Regions from separate parts of the Allobosea beijingensis genome, predicted to be linked through region 2. Evidence: riboswitches for the same ligand, from Rfam matches in the RefSeq annotation. Region 2 holds a riboswitch; the other holds the start of a gene.

Region 1 (7,842 bases), 2.7 Mb from region 2:
CGTCATGCACATGGTGCGCGTCTTCGAGGAGGCCGGTGCCGGTGCCGTCCATATCGAGGACCAGCTCCTGCCGAAGAAATGCGGCCATCTCAACGACAAGAAACTGGCCGACGCCCATGACATGGCGGCCAAGGTCGCAGCGGCTGCGAAGGCGCGCCGCCACCTCTACGTAATCGCCCGCACCGATGCGGCCGCGAGCGAAGGCATCGACGGCGCGGTCGCCCGCGCCAAGCTCTATCTCGAGGCCGGCGCGGACGCGATCTTCCCGGAGGCGCTGACCACGGCCGAGATGTTCCGCGAGTTCGCCCGCCGCATGCCCGGCGTGCCGCTGCTCGCCAACATGACCGAGTTCGGCCGCACGCCCTTCTTCACGGCCTCCGAGTTCGAGGCGATGGGTTATCGCATGGTGATCTGGCCGGTCTCCTCGCTGCGCGTCGCGAACAAGGCGCAGGAAAAGCTCTATGCCGCGCTCGCCCGCGACGGCGGCACCCATGCCATGGTCGAGCAGATGCAGACGCGGGCCGAGCTCTACAAGACGATCGGGCTTGCCGATTACGAGGCGCTCGACGCCTCGATCGTCGCGACGATTACGCCGGAAGGCATGCCGCAGCGCGAGCGTAGCGCATGAGGACACGAGGGCGCCGGAACGACCCGGCGCCCGAACTGCGGATGGCGCGGCAACAGAACGACCAGCCGAAAACGGCGGCGTAACGACAACGGGAGGAGATGAAAGATGCTGAAGCGTTTGACGATGGCCGGTGTCCTGGCCCTGGGGCTCGGCTCCGGCGTGGCCCTGGCCGAGCCGGCCAAGGTCATGATCCCCGCCAATCCCGGCGGCGGCTGGGACGGGGCCGGGCGCCATACCATGGCGGCCTTCGCCCAGTCCAAGGTCTTCACTGACGGCGCGTCCTTCACCAACAAGGGCGGTGCCGCCGGCACGATCGGCCTCGCCGAATTCGTCCGCACCGCCAAGGGCGACGACAACGCCCTGCTGGTCACCGGCGTCATCATGGTGGGCGGCGTCATAACCAACCAGACGCCGGTCTCGCTCAAGGACACGACGCCGCTCTTGCGCCTGACCAACGAGTACAACGCCATCGCCGTGCCCGCGAATTCGCCGATCAAGACCCCGGCGGACTTCATCGCCGCGCTCAAGGTCGATCCCGGCGCGCTCTCGGTCGGCGGCGGCTCGGCCGGCGGCGCCGACCATGTCATGCTGGCGCTGCTCGCCAAGCATGCCGGCGCGCCTGTCGGCAAGATCAACTTCGTCGCCTTCTCCGGCGGTGAGATTCTCGCCGCGCTCGGCGGCGGCAAGATCAAGGCGGCGATCTCCGGCGCCTCGGAATTCCGCGCCTTCGCCGAATCCGGCCGCATCCGCATCATCGCGACCTCCGGCCCGACGCGGGTCGAAGGCTTGAACGCCCCGACGCTGAAGGAAGCCGGCATCCCCGTGGAGATCGGCAACTGGCGCGGCTTCGTCGGTGCGCCCGGCATGAGCGATGCCGCCAAGAAGACCTGGCTCGACCGCTTCGCCAAGCTCCACGCCACCAAGGAGTGGAAGGAGACGCTGAAGACGCAGGGCTGGGAGGATGCCTATCTGCCGGGTGACGCCTTCAACGATTTCCTCAAGAGCGAGGAAACCAACTGGACCAGCGCGCTCAAGGAAGTCGGCATCCTGAAATAGCCTCCGTCGAAGCCGGACGGCGCGCCTGAGCGCGCCGCCCGCGATCCATCGCGAAGGGACGGGCAGGGCAGATGTCGTCGACGAAGACCAATTCCATAGCGTCCCGCGGCCGAGGGCCCTGGTGGCTCGGGCTCGCCATCCTGGTCATGGGCGCGCTCTGGCTCAATGGCGCGCGCGGCATCGCCTCGACCACCAATTATGTCGGTGTCGGGCCGGCCGCGATCGTGCTTGCCGTCGGGCTGGGACTCGTCCTGCTCGGCTTCCTGCTGATCGTGCAGGCGCTGAAGGGGCAGCTCGCGCCCGCCAGCGAGGATGAGGAGGAGGCGCCGTTCTCGCGCCCTGCCTTCCTGATGGCGCTGGCCGGGGTCGGCGTACCCTTGCTGACGATCCGCTGGCTCGGCTTCCCGTTCAGCGCGATGCTGGCCTTCACGCTCGTGACACATGCCTTCGGCTCGCGCCGCACCTTGCTCGATCTCGGTATCGGCGCGCTGATCGCCAGTCTCGCCTGGTTTGGCTTCTCACGCCTTGGCATCAGCCTGGGCCCCTTCTTTCCCCTTCTGGGCTGAGTCATGGACGTCCTGAACCAGTTGCTCGGCGGGTTCGCGGTTGCCTTGCAGCCGATGAACCTGTTCTGGGCCTTCATCGGCTGCGGGCTTGGTACCGCGGTCGGTGTGTTGCCTGGTATCGGCCCGGCATTGACCATCGCTCTGCTCCTGCCGGTCACCGCGCAGGTCAATCCGGCCTCGGCCTTCATCATGTTCGCCGGCATCCTCTACGGCGCGCTTTATGGCGGCTCGACCACCTCGATCCTGCTGAACACGCCGGGCGAGAGCGGTTCGGTGATGACGGCGCTCGAAGGCAATCGCATGGCAAGGCGCGGCCGTGGCGCCGCGGCGCTGGCGACCGCCGCGATCGGCTCCTTCGTCGCCGGCACGATCGGCACGCTGGCGCTGACCTTCCTCGCGCCCGCCATCGCCGAACTCGCCTTCGTCTTCGGCCCGGAGGATTATTTCGCGCTGATGATGCTGTCCTTCACCTCGGTTGCGGTGGTGATGGGGCGCTCGATGGTGCGCGGCTTCGCCGCCCTGTTCTTCGGGCTCGCGCTCGGCACGATCGGCATCGACACTCAGACCGGCCAGACCCGGATGGTCTTCGGCACGCTCGAACTGCTCGACGGCGTCTCCTTCACGGTCGTGCTGGTCTCGCTCTTCGCGATCGGCGAGACACTCTATGTCGCGAGCCGCAGCGGGGCAGCGCCGGCCGCGATCAACCCGCTCTCCGGCGGAAGCTGGATGACCCGGCAGGATTGGGTGCGTTCCTGGAAGCCCTGGCTGCGCGGCAGCGTGATCGGCTTCCCCATCGGCGCACTGCCGGCCGGCGGCACGGAAATCCCGACCTTCCTCTCCTATGCGCTGGAGCGCCGCCTGACCAAGCACCCCGAGGAGTTCGGCCAGGGCGCGATCGAGGGCGTCGCCGGTCCCGAGGCTGCCAACAACGCGGCGGCGGCCGGCATCCTCGTTCCGCTCCTGACGCTAGGCCTGCCCTCGACCGCGACGGCGGCCGTCCTGCTCGCGGCCTTCCAGAATTACGGGCTCCAGCCCGGCCCGCTGCTCTTCGCGACCAACCCGGACCTGCTCTGGGGCCTGATCGCCTCGCTCTATATCGGCAATGTCATCCTGCTCATCCTCAATCTGCCGCTGGTCGGCATCTGGGTCCGGCTGCTGCTGATCCCGCGCCATTACATCTATGGCGGCATCGTCGTCTTCGCGATGGTCGGCGTCTGGGGCCTGTCGACCTCCTGGATGGACCTTGCGTTGATGTGCGGGCTGGGCCTCGTCGGCTATGTCGCGCGGGTCCATGACTTCCCGATAGCGCCGGCCCTGATCGGCCTGATCCTCGGCCCGCAGGCGGAAATCCAGCTCCGGCGCGCGCTCGCCGTCAGTCAGAACGACTGGAGCGTGCTGGTCGGCACGCCGATCGCGGCGACGCTGCTCGGGATCGCCGCGCTGGTGCTGGTCGTGCCCCCTTTGCTCGCCTATCGCCGCCGCCGCGCCGAGGCGGAAGGGCAATCGGCCGCCGCCACCGGCTGAACCGCGTCAGCGCTTCCCACCGCTCCGGCGCTTGCCCGGCTTGGCGCTTTCGCTCGCGGCCAGCGCGGCCTGAAGTGCCATGCGGGCGGCGCGGATATGGCGCCGCATCAGGATTTCCGCGAGCTCGCCGTCGCGATGGCTGATCGCCTCGGTGATCCGCATATGCTCGCGCCAGGCCTCGCGGCCACGCCCCGGCACCGTGGAATGCAGCCGCCGGCACAGGCGCAGACGCGGATAGAACTGCTCGCAGAGCAGCTCTGCCAGGATCGGGTTGCCGCTGCCCTTGGCAATGCGGCGGTGGAAGTCCGCTTCGGGCTCGTCCTGGAGATAGGCCCCCATCGGATTGCGCTCGATCTCGTCGCGATGCCCCGTGACCAGCGCCTCCAGTGCCGCGATCTCGTCATCGCTCATGCTTTCGGCCGCGAGACGGGCGGCCATGCCTTCGGTCGCCTCGCGCACGTCGAGCAGCGCAAGGAACTCGGCCGCGCTCGGCTCGGCGACGCGCGCCCCCTGATTGGCTACATAGGTGACGAGCCCGCGCTCCTGCAGGCGCCGGATCGCCTCGCGTACCGGCGCGCGGCTGACGCCGAAGCGGCGCGCGATCGCCGGCTCGCTCAGCTTGGCGCCGGGCGCGATCTCCCCGGAGACGATGGCCGAGGAGAGGTCGTCGTAGAGTTTGACGGTGACGCCCACGCTCGCGGGGGGCAAAGTCTCGGCCAGCATCGAGCGGGTGCCTATCTGCTTCTGTTCTGCGGAGTATAGCGCAGTAGCCGCAATTGCCGAGCCTGTTCATGGCCCCGATGTCGGGACGGCGGCCGTTTGACGCCGCCACTTTTTCGCCCTACTCGTCGACCCGACGGTTCCCTCACGGGATCAAAAGGGAACGCGGTGCGGGTGGCGAGCCACCCCATGCCGCGGCTGCCCCCGCAACTGTAAGCGGCGAGCCTTTCGCCACACGCCACTGGGGCCTCGGACCTGGGAAGGCGGTGAAAGGCACCGACCCGCGAGCCAGGAGACCTGCCGTCAGCCGTGGTCACACGCGGACACGTTCGGCCGGGGTGCGCCGATCGCTGATTCGACCGTTCGCCGTCTTTCGTACGGCTGATGGGAGATCGCGTTCGCGGTGACGTGCCACTGACGTCAACGCCCGAGGTCTCCATCGTGAACGTCTCCCTCCCGGCCGCCGGACGCGGCCGCCTGCTGCTGTCCGCTTCCTGCCTTGCCATCCTGGCTGCCGCTGCTCCGGCCGCCGCCCAGAACGAGCCCGCCACCGTGGCGCTCGACGAGATCGTCGTCAGCGCCACGGGCACGCCGACCCCGGCGCGCGAGATCGCCAGTTCCGTCACGGTGATCACCGCGAAGGAGATCGAGCAGCAGCAGCGCCGCACCCTGCCGCAGGCGCTGGCCGCCGTGCCCGGCCTCAACATCGTGCAGACCGGCGGGCCGGGCGGCCTCACCTCGGTCTTCATGCGCGGCACCAACTCCAACCACGTCAAGGTGCTGATCGACGGCATCGAGGCGAACGACCCCTCCGCGCCGAACCGCGCCTTCGATTTCGGCTCGATGCTGACGGAGGATATCGAGCGCATCGAGGTGCTGCGCGGCCCGCAGAGCGGCCTTTACGGCGCCAACGCGCTGGGAGGCGTCATCTCGGTGACTACCAAGCGCGGAGAAGGCCCGCCGAAGATGACGGCGCGCGTGGAAGGCGGCTCGCACGGCACCTTCAACCAGTCCCTCGGCTTCAGCGGGGGCGATGCGCGCTTCAACTACGCCTTCAACGCCAGCCATTTCCGGGCCGACGGAACCGAGGTGACGCCGCCGAACCTCGTGCCGTCCGGCCGCCGGATCAATCCGAACATCTTCGACAATTACAGCTATTCGGGGCGCCTCGGCTTCGCGCTCACCGACACGCTGACGCTGAACTGGGTCGGCCGCTATCAGGACGGCCAGCTCCGTTATACCGGCGATACCGGCTTCCCGAGCAAGCCCTCGCCCTATCGCTCCCAGCAGAACTACGCGCAGGCCTTCACCCGCGGCGAGGTGGTCTGGGACCCGTTTGGCGGACGCTTCGTCAACACCTTCGGCGTCTCCTACTCGCGGCAGGACCGGGGGACGCGGACGGCTTCCGCGATGACCGGGCTGCTCGGCCTGCCCAATCAGAGCCTCGGCGAGCGCACCAAGTTCGACTGGCGCGGCAATCTCGAGATCAGCAAGGGTCACAACCTGATCATGGGCCTGCAATATGAGCGCGAGCGTCTGGACACGACGAGCCTTATCGCCTCGAACGGCAACAAGGCCGCCTATCTCGAATATCAGGGCAATATCGAGGACCGCTATTTCATGGCGGCCAATATCCGCCGCGACCATGACGACAGCTATGGCGGCCACACGACCTATCGTGTCGCGCCGGCCGTCATCATTCCCGGCATCGAGACCAAGCTGAAGGCGAGCTACGGCACCGGCTTCAAGGCGCCGACGCTGAGCGAACTCTTCATCGACTACCGCCCCGGCTACAATTTCTTCGGAAACCCGAACCTGAAGCCGGAGGAAAGCCGCGGCTGGGATATCGGTTTCGAGCAGCCGCTCCTCGACAAGCGTGTTCAGTTCGGCGCGACCTGGTTCCAGAACGATATCGAGAACCTGATCGTCACCAACATCAGGCGTGATTCCTACGCCAATATCGGCAAGGCCAGGACGAAGGGCGTCGAGGCTTTCGCCGCGCTCGAAATCTCGCCGCAGTTCCGCGTCCGCGCCGATTACACCTTCACTCTCGCCAGGGACGAGATCGCCCGGCAGGAGCTGCTGCGCCGGCCGCGCCACAAGGCGAGCATGACCGCGACCTGGACGCCGACGGACAAGCTCAGCCTCTCGGCGACGCTGATCCATATCGGCTCATGGGTCGACGGCAATCGCGATTTCTCGGTCCCGCGCATGCGGGCGAAGGGTGCGACGCTGGTCAATCTGGCTGCCGAATACAAGGCGAGCGACAAGGTGACGGTGTTCGGGCGGGTCGATAACCTCTTCGACAAGCGCTGGGAGAATCCGGTCGGCTTCCTCGTGCCGGGCCTCGGCGTCTTCGGCGGTATCAAGGTGGCCATCGGCGGATGACGTTTTCTCGGGTCCTGCGGCGCCTGCGTGGCGCCTGCCTGATCACCCTCGCGCTCTCGGGCGCGATCGCATCCGGCGTGGCCGCTGCGGAGCGGCCGGCGCGTATCGTCTCGCTCAACATGTGTACGGACGAGCTCGTGCTGCGTCTGGCCGATCCCGCACGCATCGCTTCGGTGACCTGGCTGTCGCAGGACCCGCGCAACGCCAACATGGCCGAGGCGGCGCGCCGGATACCGGCCAATCACGGCCTCGCCGAGGAGGTGCTGGGGTTCAGGCCCGACCTCGTCGTCGCTGGCGCCTATACCACCCGCGCGACGGTGTCCCTGCTCGGGCGCGTCGGCGTCGGCGTCAGGGAATTCGGCGTTCCCCGCAATCTCGCGGAGATGAAGGCGCAAATCGCGGAGATGGCCGACGCTCTCGGCGAGCCCGCGCGCGGGCAGGCGCTGCTCGCAGGCATCGAACAACGTCTGCAGGCTCTCGCCGCCCGCCGCGTCGACAAACCTTTGCGAGCGATCGTGCTCCGTCCCAGCGGCTTCACGGTCGGGCGCGGCTCGCTCGTCGACGAGATCCTGACCCGCGCCGGCCTCGTGAACATCGCCGCCGAACTGGGTGTCGAGAGCTATGGCCAGATCGCGCTCGAAACAGTGGCGCTCGGCCGTGCCGAGATCCTGATCCTGAATGAGACACCGGACGGTCCGCCCTCGCTGGCGTATGAGATCCTGCACCATCCGGTGATCGAGCGGCTCGGCGACCGCATGAAGCTCGTCGCCCTGCCGTCGCGGCTCTGGACCTGCGCCGGCCCGAGCGTGCTCGACGCGATCGAATTGCTGGTCAGCGCCGTGGAGAAGAAGCAATGATGCCGGAAGCTTCACCCGGCATCAGGCCGGCCCCGCTGCTGGGATTGCTTGCCCTCGCCACCCTGGCGATGACCGCGATCTCCATGGCCGTCGGCTACGCACC
Region 2 (7,842 bases):
ACCGCCGATGCCAAGGGGCTGGCCAAGCTCCATGTCGTCCTGCGTCATGCATTGCCGAATGCGATGATCCCGATCCTCACCGTGATCGGCATCGTCTCCGGCGCCTTGCTCGGTGGCGCGGTCATCGTCGAGCAGGTCTTCTCGATCCCCGGCATCGGCCGCCTGATCGTCGGCGCCATCGCATCGCGCGATTTCCCGGTGCTGCAGGGCGGCCTGCTCTTCCTCGCGGTCGTCTATCTCGCGATCAATCTCGTCGTGGACATCCTCTATGCCGTGGTCGATCCGCGCGTGAGGCTGGCCTGATGCAGGGCACGCCACTCGTCGGCCGCGCCCTCTGGGGGCGCCTCTTTCGCAACCGTTCCTTCGTGATCGGGGCCGTGCTGGTGCTGCTGATGGTCGCGATCGCGCTCGCCGCCGATTGGCTCACGCCCTTCGATCCGCTCAAGAGCAATGTCCGCGCCCGGCTCGCCGCGCCCAGCGCTGTCCACTGGTTCGGCACCGATCATTTCGGCCGCGACATCCTCTCCCGCGTCATGATCGGCGCCCGCATCTCGCTCGCCATCGGGGCCTGTACCGTGGTGCTGGCCGGGATTGCCGGCACGCTGAGCGGCGCCATCGCCGGTTATTTCTATCATCTCGACCAGCCGATCATGCGGATCATGGACGCGCTGATGGCCTTCCCCTCGATCGTGCTCGCCATGGTCGTCTCGGCGGTGCTCGGCGCCTCGCTCACCAATGTCGTGATCGCGCTCGCCATTGCCACGACCCCGCATACGGCCCGCATCGTGCGCGCCTCAGTCCTGATCGAGAAGGAGCAGGAATACATCGCCGCGGCGCGCTCGATCGGCGTCGGCGAATGGACCATCCTGTTCAAGCATGTGCTGCGCAACGTCGCCGGCCCGCTGATCGTGCGCCTGACCTATGTCTTCGCCATCGCGGTGCTGGCCGAGGCGGCACTGTCCTTCGTCGGTGCCGGCCCGCCGCCGCCAGCCGCCTCCTTCGGCTCGATCATCGCCCAGGGGCGCGATTTCATGCGCGAGGCCCCGTGGATCACGGTGTTTCCGGGCCTCGCGATCATCGCCTGCGTGCTCGGCCTCAACCTGCTCGGCGACGGCCTGCGCGACGTACTCGACCCCCGCCTGAAATTCTGACCCGCCGGAGCCGCACGATGAAGCGCATCCTGATCGCCGACTGCAAGCAGGAGATTTCCTCCTTCAACCCGCTGCCGTCGCATTACGAGAATTTCCTGATCCATCATGGCGACGGCCTCTACATCCAGCGCGGCCAGAACCAGGAGCTCGGCGGCGCGCTCGCCGTCTTCGAGGCGAGGCTCGATATCGAGATCGTGCCGACGATCTGCGCCCGCTCCGGCAGCGCCGGCCCGCTCTCGGCCGCGGGCTGGAAGAAGCTCTCGGAGGAAATCCTCGCCGCGATCTTCGCCAAGCTCGACCGCATCGACGGCATCTATGTCTCGCTGCATGGCGCGATGGGCGCCGATGGTGAACTCGACCCCGAAGGCTACCTGCTGGAGAAGCTGCGCGAGCGCGTCGGCCCGGATATGCCGATCGTGATCTCGCTCGACCTGCACGGCATCCTGACCGACCGGATGCTGCGCAATGTCGACGGTTTCGCGATCTACTGGACCTATCCCCATGTCGATTTCGCCGACACAGGCCGGCGCGCCGCCGAACTCCTGCTCAAGCTGATGGCTGGCGGCATCAGGCCCGTCGCCGCCCGCGTCGTCATCCCCGCGCTGGTGCGCGGCGACGAGCTCATCACCAAGACCGGCTGCTATGGCGAACTGCTCGCCGAATGCCGCCGGCTGGAGGAGGAGGGGCGGGCGCTCGCCGCCGGCATCATGATCGGCAATCCCTTCACCGATGTACCCGAGCTCTGCTCGCAGGTGCTGATCCTCACCGATGGCGATAAGGCAACCGCCGAGCGCGAGGCGCTCCGGCTCGCCGAGGAGTTCTGGCCGTTGCGCTTCCGCATGCAGGGCAAGCTTGTCCCGCTCGACCGCGCCGTCGCTCAGGCCCGCAGCATCGACGGCCCGGTGATCTTCACCGATGCCGCCGACGCGACCTCCTCCGGCGCCTCCGGCGACAGCAACCTGATCCTCGCCGCCTTGCGGAAGGCCGGCTACGGCAAGCGGGTGCTGGCCCAGATCGTCGATGCCCCGGCCGCGGCTGCGGCGCATAAGGCGGGCGTCGGGGCGACGATCGAGGTCACGCTCGGCGGCTCGATCGATCCCGCCCGCTTCCCGCCGATGCAGGTGAAGGCCAAGGTCAAGGTCAAGCTGCTCTCGGATGGCGAAGCCGCGCTGGAGACGATGAAGGCGCCGCTCAGCGCCGGGCCGACCGCAGTGCTCACTTGGGACAACATCACCGTCGTCGTGATGAGCCGTTCAGTCAGCCTGTTCGACCGTGCGATGTATTACGCCAACGGCATAGACCCGACCGATTTCGACCTGATCGTGGTGAAGTCGCCGCACACCGAATTCCACATGTTCGACCAGTGGTGCGCGCGGAACTTCAACATCGACGCGCCCGGAGCGACCTCCGCCAACCTGAAGAGCCTCGGCCACACCATCTGCGCGCGGCCGATCTACCCGCTCGACGAGGGCGTCACCTTCGCGCCTCGTGCCACGATCTACGAATTGTAAGGAGAGGACCCGTGCCCAGGATCGAGGCCGTCGATTTCTTCTATCTCGCCATGCCTGTCGTCACCGATGAGGCCGATGGCAGCCAGGATGCGCTGCTGGTCAGGGTCGCCGCCGGTGGCCATGTCGGCTGGGGCGAATGCGAGGCGGCGCCATTGCCTTCCATCGCCGCCTTCATTTGCCCGATGTCGCATGGCGTCTGCCGGCCGGTCGCCGACTCCGTGCTCGGCCAGGCGCTTGAAAGCCCGGAGGATATCGCCCGCATCGCCGCGGCTGTCGCCTATAACTCGATGGACCTGCTGCAGGCGCCGCATACCTTCTCGGGCGTCGAGATGGCCTTGTGGGACATCCTCGGCAAGATGCGGTCAGAACCGGTCTGGCGCCTGCTCGGATACGCGAAAAGCCATCCCAAGACGCCCTATGCCTCGGTCCTTTTCGGCGACACGGCGCAGGAAACTCTCGAACGCGCCCGCGATGCCCGCAAGGGCAGCTTCCGCGCCGCCAAGTTCGGCTGGGGGCCGATCGGTCGCGGCAGCGTCGAGGCTGATGCCGAGCATTTCGTCGCCGCTCGCGAGGGTTTGGGGCAGGATGGCATCCTGCTCGTCGATACCGGCCAGATCTTCATCGAGGACGTCGAGCGCGCCGCCGCCCGTCTGCCCGCCATGGAGAAGGCGAACGTGCTCTGGTTCGAGGAGCCCTTCCATGCCAGCGCGCTCGAACCTTATGGCGCGCTAGCCAAACGCAGCCCCAAGGTCCGGCTGGCCGGCGGGGAGGGCGCCCATAACGAGTCGATGGCGCGGCAGCTCATCGACTATGGCGGCATCGGCTACGTCCAGATCGATTGCGGCCGCATCGGCGGTATTGGCCCGTCCAAGGCGGTGGCGGATTACGCGGTCGCCAAGGGCGTGACCTTCGTCAACCACACCTTCACCTCGCATCTCGCTCTCTCGGCCTCGCTCCAGCCCTATGCCGGCCTCGCCGATCACGAGATCTGCGAATATCCGGCCATGCCGAAGCCGCTGGCCACGGCGATCTCAGCCAATCATCTGGAACGCGACGCGAACGGGCAGGTCGCCGCGCCCGACGCGCCCGGCCTCGGCATCGAGGTCGCGACGACGGCGCTGCGCGGCTATCTGCAGGAGGTCGAGATCTCCGTCGGCGGCAAGCGGCTCTACAGCACGCCAAGGCTCTGACACGATGCCGGCTTGACGCAGCGCCACGCCCTTATAGGGTGTGCGCCGATCGAGGTTCTCCGGGTTGCTCCCGGAGCTAAGAGGGAATTCGGTGAGGCGCGCCTAGCGCCAATGCCGAGGCTGCCCCCGCAACTGTAAGCGGCGAGCTCTCCGTCCATCGTCCACTGGCGCCCGAGGCGCCGGGAAGGCCGGGCGGAACAGGCATCGACCCGCGAGCCAGGAGACCTGCCCCGGTCGTCGAAGACGTCTTTCGGACGGGGTGTTCCGAAGCCTGTGTGTCGATGGCGACCCTTGCGGCCAGCCTCCCGCCCCACATGCCCAAAGCTGCCCCGGCCGTCATCTCGGGGAGCGATGAAACTCATGTTCACGAAGATCAATGCACAGGCCGCCCGGGGCGGCTTGACGGCTGCCTGCCGCGCACTCTATCAGAAATGCAACATTGTTACATTTCGGATGGCCTCGATGCCGGCTGCGCGCCCGTTCAACACCCTGCTTCGCCTGTCCGCCGTCGCGCTGTTCGGCGCTCTCGCCGCCGGTACGGCCAATGCCGCGCCGACCAAGTATCCGCTGACCCTTGAGAATTGCCGCGAGACGATCACTTTCGACGCCGCGCCCAAGCGCGTCGTCGCGATCGGCCAGACCCAGACGGAGATCCTTTATGCGCTCGGCCTCGGTGACCGCGTCGTCGGTACGGCGGTCTGGTTCTCGCCGGTGGCCAAGCCCTATGAGGCCGTCAACGCCAAGGTGAAGCGCCTCGCCGATAACGACCCGAGTTTCGAGGCCGTGCTGGCGCAGGAGCCCGATCTCGTCACCGCGATGTTCGAATGGCATGTCGGGCCGAACGGCATCGTCGGCAAGCGCGACCAGTTCGCCAAGGTGAAGGTGCCGACTTATGTCTCGCCGACCGACTGCATCGGCAAGGACAATTCCGGCGCAGGCGACGGCGTTCGCACCCAGATGTTCACGATGGAACTGGTCTATCGCAACATCCGCGAATTCGGCGAGATCTTCGACGTCGCCGACCGGGCCGAGAAGCTCGTCGCCGAGCTCAAGGCGCGCGAGGACAAGGCCGTCGAGCAGGTCGCCAGGCTGAAGGCGCAGGACGTGCCGGTCGTCGTCTGGTTCTCCAGCAAGGACATCAAGGGCGACGGCTTCATGGCCGGCAAGAACGGCGTTCCCGCCTATATCCTGTCCAAGCTCGGCGCCCGCAACATCATTTCGACCAATGAGGAATGGCCGCTGGTCGGCTGGGAGAGCATCGCCGCTGCCAATCCGGCCGTGATCGTCACCGTGAAGATGGATCGCCGCCGCTTCCCGGCAGACGATATCGAGAAGAAGCTGGATTTCCTGAAGACCGACCCGGTCGCCAGCAAGCTCGACGCCGTGAAGAATGGCCGCATCGTCATCATGGATGTCGGCGCGACGCGCGCCGGGCTCGACACGATCGACGGCATCGAGACCCTCGCCACGGCGATCGCCGGCTTCGGGATCTCGCGTTGAGCCACGCCGCCCATGAGCCGAACTGGCCGGTGCGGATCGGCATCGCGCTGGCCTCGCTGCTGGCGCTGACCTTCTCGGTCGCGCTGGCGGTGACGATTGGCGAAATGCGCATCCCGCTGGACACGGCCTTGAAGGCCCTCGGCAACGGGCTGTTCGATCTCGACTTTCCCGTCAGCGCAATCCAGCAGGGCGTGATCTTCGATTACCGCCTGAGCCGCGCGCTGATGGCAGGCTTGTGCGGCGGCGCGCTCGCGTTATCGGGTGCTATCCTCCAGGCTCTGCTGCGCAATCCACTGGCCGAACCCTATATCCTCGGCATCTCGGCCGGCGCCTCGACCGGCGCTGTCGCGGTGCTGATCCTCGGCATCAGCATCGGCGGCGCGGTGCTTTCGGTCTCTGCCGGCGCCTTCATCGGCTCCTGCGCCGCGCTCGTCGTCGTCGCCTTGCTGGCGACGGGGGCGGGTGGGGCGAGCGATCGCGTCATCCTTGCCGGTGTCGCCACCTCGCAGCTCTTCAATGCCGCGACCGCGACGATCGTCACGACCATGGCCAGCGCCGAGCAGGCGCGCGGCGTGATGTTCTGGCTGCTCGGCAATTTCGGCGGCGTGCGCTGGCCCGACATCTGGATGGCGGCGCCGGTCGCCTTCATCGGCTTCGGTATCTGCATGCTGCACGCCAAGGCGCTCGACGCCTTCGCCTTCGGCGTCGATGCGGCGGCCTCGCTCGGCGTCGCGGTCACGCGGGTCAAGGTCGTGCTTTTCGCGACGACGGCGGTGATGACGGCGGTGATGGTCTCGATCGTCGGCACGGTCGGCTTCGTCGGCCTGATCATCCCCCATGCCGCGCGCTTCCTCGTCGGCTCCGGCCATGCCCGCCTGCTGCCGGCCTGCCTCGTCATCGGCGCGATCTTCATGATCCTCGCCGACATCCTCTCCCGCATCCTGATCCCTCAGCAGATCTTGCCGATCGGCGTGGTGACGGCGCTGTTCGGCGCGCCGGTCTTCGCCTTGATCCTCTATCGCGCCCGGAGGCCGGCATGACGCTCGCGACCCGCGAGGTCCGCTGGGGCGCCGGCGGCCGGATGATCGTCGATGGCGTGACGCTGGAAGCCGCGCCCGGCCGGGTGCTCGGACTGATCGGCCCGAACGGCTCAGGCAAGTCGAGCCTGCTCAGGTTGCTCTGCCGCCTGCGCAATGTCGCGAGCGGCGTCGTCACGCTCGACGGGAACGACATTGCGTCCGTGCCGCGCCGCGAGCTCGCCCGCCGCCTCGCCTTCGTCGAGCAGCAGGCGACGACCGAGATCCAGCTCTCCGTCTGCGATGTCGTCCGCCTCGGCCGCACGCCGCACCGCGCTGCGCTCGCCTCCTGGAGCGAGGCTGACGAGGCCGCCGTCAACGAGGCGCTGGCGCGGGTCGGGCTCCTCGAGCGTCACGACCAGTTCTGGCACACGCTCTCTGGTGGCGAGCGCCAGCGCGTCCATATCGCCCGTGCGCTCGCGCAGGAGCCGAGCGAACTGATCCTCGACGAGCCGACGAACCATCTCGATATCCGGCACCAGCTCTCGATCCTGAGCCTGGTCCGCCGCCTCGGCATTACCTGCATCATGGCTCTGCACGACCTCAACCTCGCCGCCATGTTCTGCGACGAGATCGCGCTGCTGCATGACGGCCGCCTGCAGGCGGCCGGCACGCCGGAGGAAGTCCTGACCGCAGAGGCGATCCAGCGCATCTTCGGCGTCGCAGTCTCGATCCGCCCGGGCGCTTCTGGGCGCCGGCATGTCGAGTATCTGATCGAGCCCGAATCGCGGAAGGGTGTGCTTTGAAGCGATGAAGATATCGCGACGCGTGGCGTAAAGCCTTGCTTCTTCCCCCATGGAAGCGCGATGCGCCTGGCGCTCATCACCGGGAAGGGATGGATACAGGCTCCCCATCCCACCTCTCAACCGCGCCTCAATCTTTATAGGTGGGTGGTTTGGGTATGATCAAAGGCTTGCCGGTGAGCGGGTCGGGGATCACGATGCTGCGGACTTGGAACACCTCGTCGATGAAACCGGGCGTCAGGATGTCCTCCGGCAGGCCCTGCGCCAGGATTTCTCCCGCTCGCATCACAATCAGCCTAGATGCGTAACGCGCAGCCTGGTTCAGATCATGCAACACAGCGACGATGGTTTTTCCGGCGCGGTTCAGCGTTGCACAGAGTTCGAGCAGATCGATCTGGTGGGCAAGGTCGAGGAAGGTCGTCGGCTCGTCCAGCAGCAGGATGTCCGCGCCCTGGGCCAGCGCCATCGCGATCCAGACCTTCTGGCGCTGACCTCCCGACAGGCTTTCGAGCGAGCGCCCGCCGAGCTGGGATACGCCGGCCGCGGTCATTGCGGATTCCGTCGCTGCCTGATCGGCGGCGGTCCAGCGCTGGAACAGGCTGCGATGCGGGTGGCGTCCACGCGCCACGAGATCGGCGACGGTGATCCCCTCCGGGGCCTCTGCTCCTTGC

What was found. Region 2 has a riboswitch for cobalamin ahead of Q9235_RS05635 (ABC transporter substrate-binding protein). Riboswitches for the same ligand answer to the same signal wherever they lie in the genome.
Region 1: another riboswitch for cobalamin. It lies ahead of Q9235_RS19140 (TonB-dependent receptor plug domain-containing protein); the one in region 2 lies ahead of Q9235_RS05635 (ABC transporter substrate-binding protein).

The regions. Positions count from the first base shown of each region.
Region 1 is NZ_CP132359.1:4,004,783-4,012,624, reverse strand. It holds gene prpB (methylisocitrate lyase) at 1-628, shown strand, start outside; gene Q9235_RS19160 (Bug family tripartite tricarboxylate transporter substrate binding protein) at 734-1,684, shown strand; gene Q9235_RS19155 (tripartite tricarboxylate transporter TctB family protein) at 1,756-2,250, shown strand; gene Q9235_RS19150 (tripartite tricarboxylate transporter permease) at 2,254-3,774, shown strand; gene Q9235_RS19145 (GntR family transcriptional regulator) at 3,781-4,497, opposite strand; cobalamin riboswitch at 4,615-4,813, shown strand; gene Q9235_RS19140 (TonB-dependent receptor plug domain-containing protein) at 4,936-6,882, shown strand; gene Q9235_RS19135 (ABC transporter substrate-binding protein) at 6,879-7,739, shown strand; gene Q9235_RS19130 (FecCD family ABC transporter permease) at 7,736-7,842, shown strand, end outside.
Region 2 is NZ_CP132359.1:1,149,418-1,157,259, reverse strand. It holds gene Q9235_RS05655 (ABC transporter permease) at 1-303, shown strand, start outside; gene Q9235_RS05650 (ABC transporter permease) at 303-1,151, shown strand; gene Q9235_RS05645 (M81 family metallopeptidase) at 1,169-2,662, shown strand; gene Q9235_RS05640 (mandelate racemase/muconate lactonizing enzyme family protein) at 2,674-3,852, shown strand; cobalamin riboswitch at 3,888-4,099, shown strand; gene Q9235_RS05635 (ABC transporter substrate-binding protein) at 4,315-5,352, shown strand; gene Q9235_RS05630 (FecCD family ABC transporter permease) at 5,349-6,392, shown strand; gene Q9235_RS05625 (ABC transporter ATP-binding protein) at 6,389-7,174, shown strand; gene Q9235_RS05620 (ABC transporter ATP-binding protein) at 7,302-7,842, opposite strand, start outside.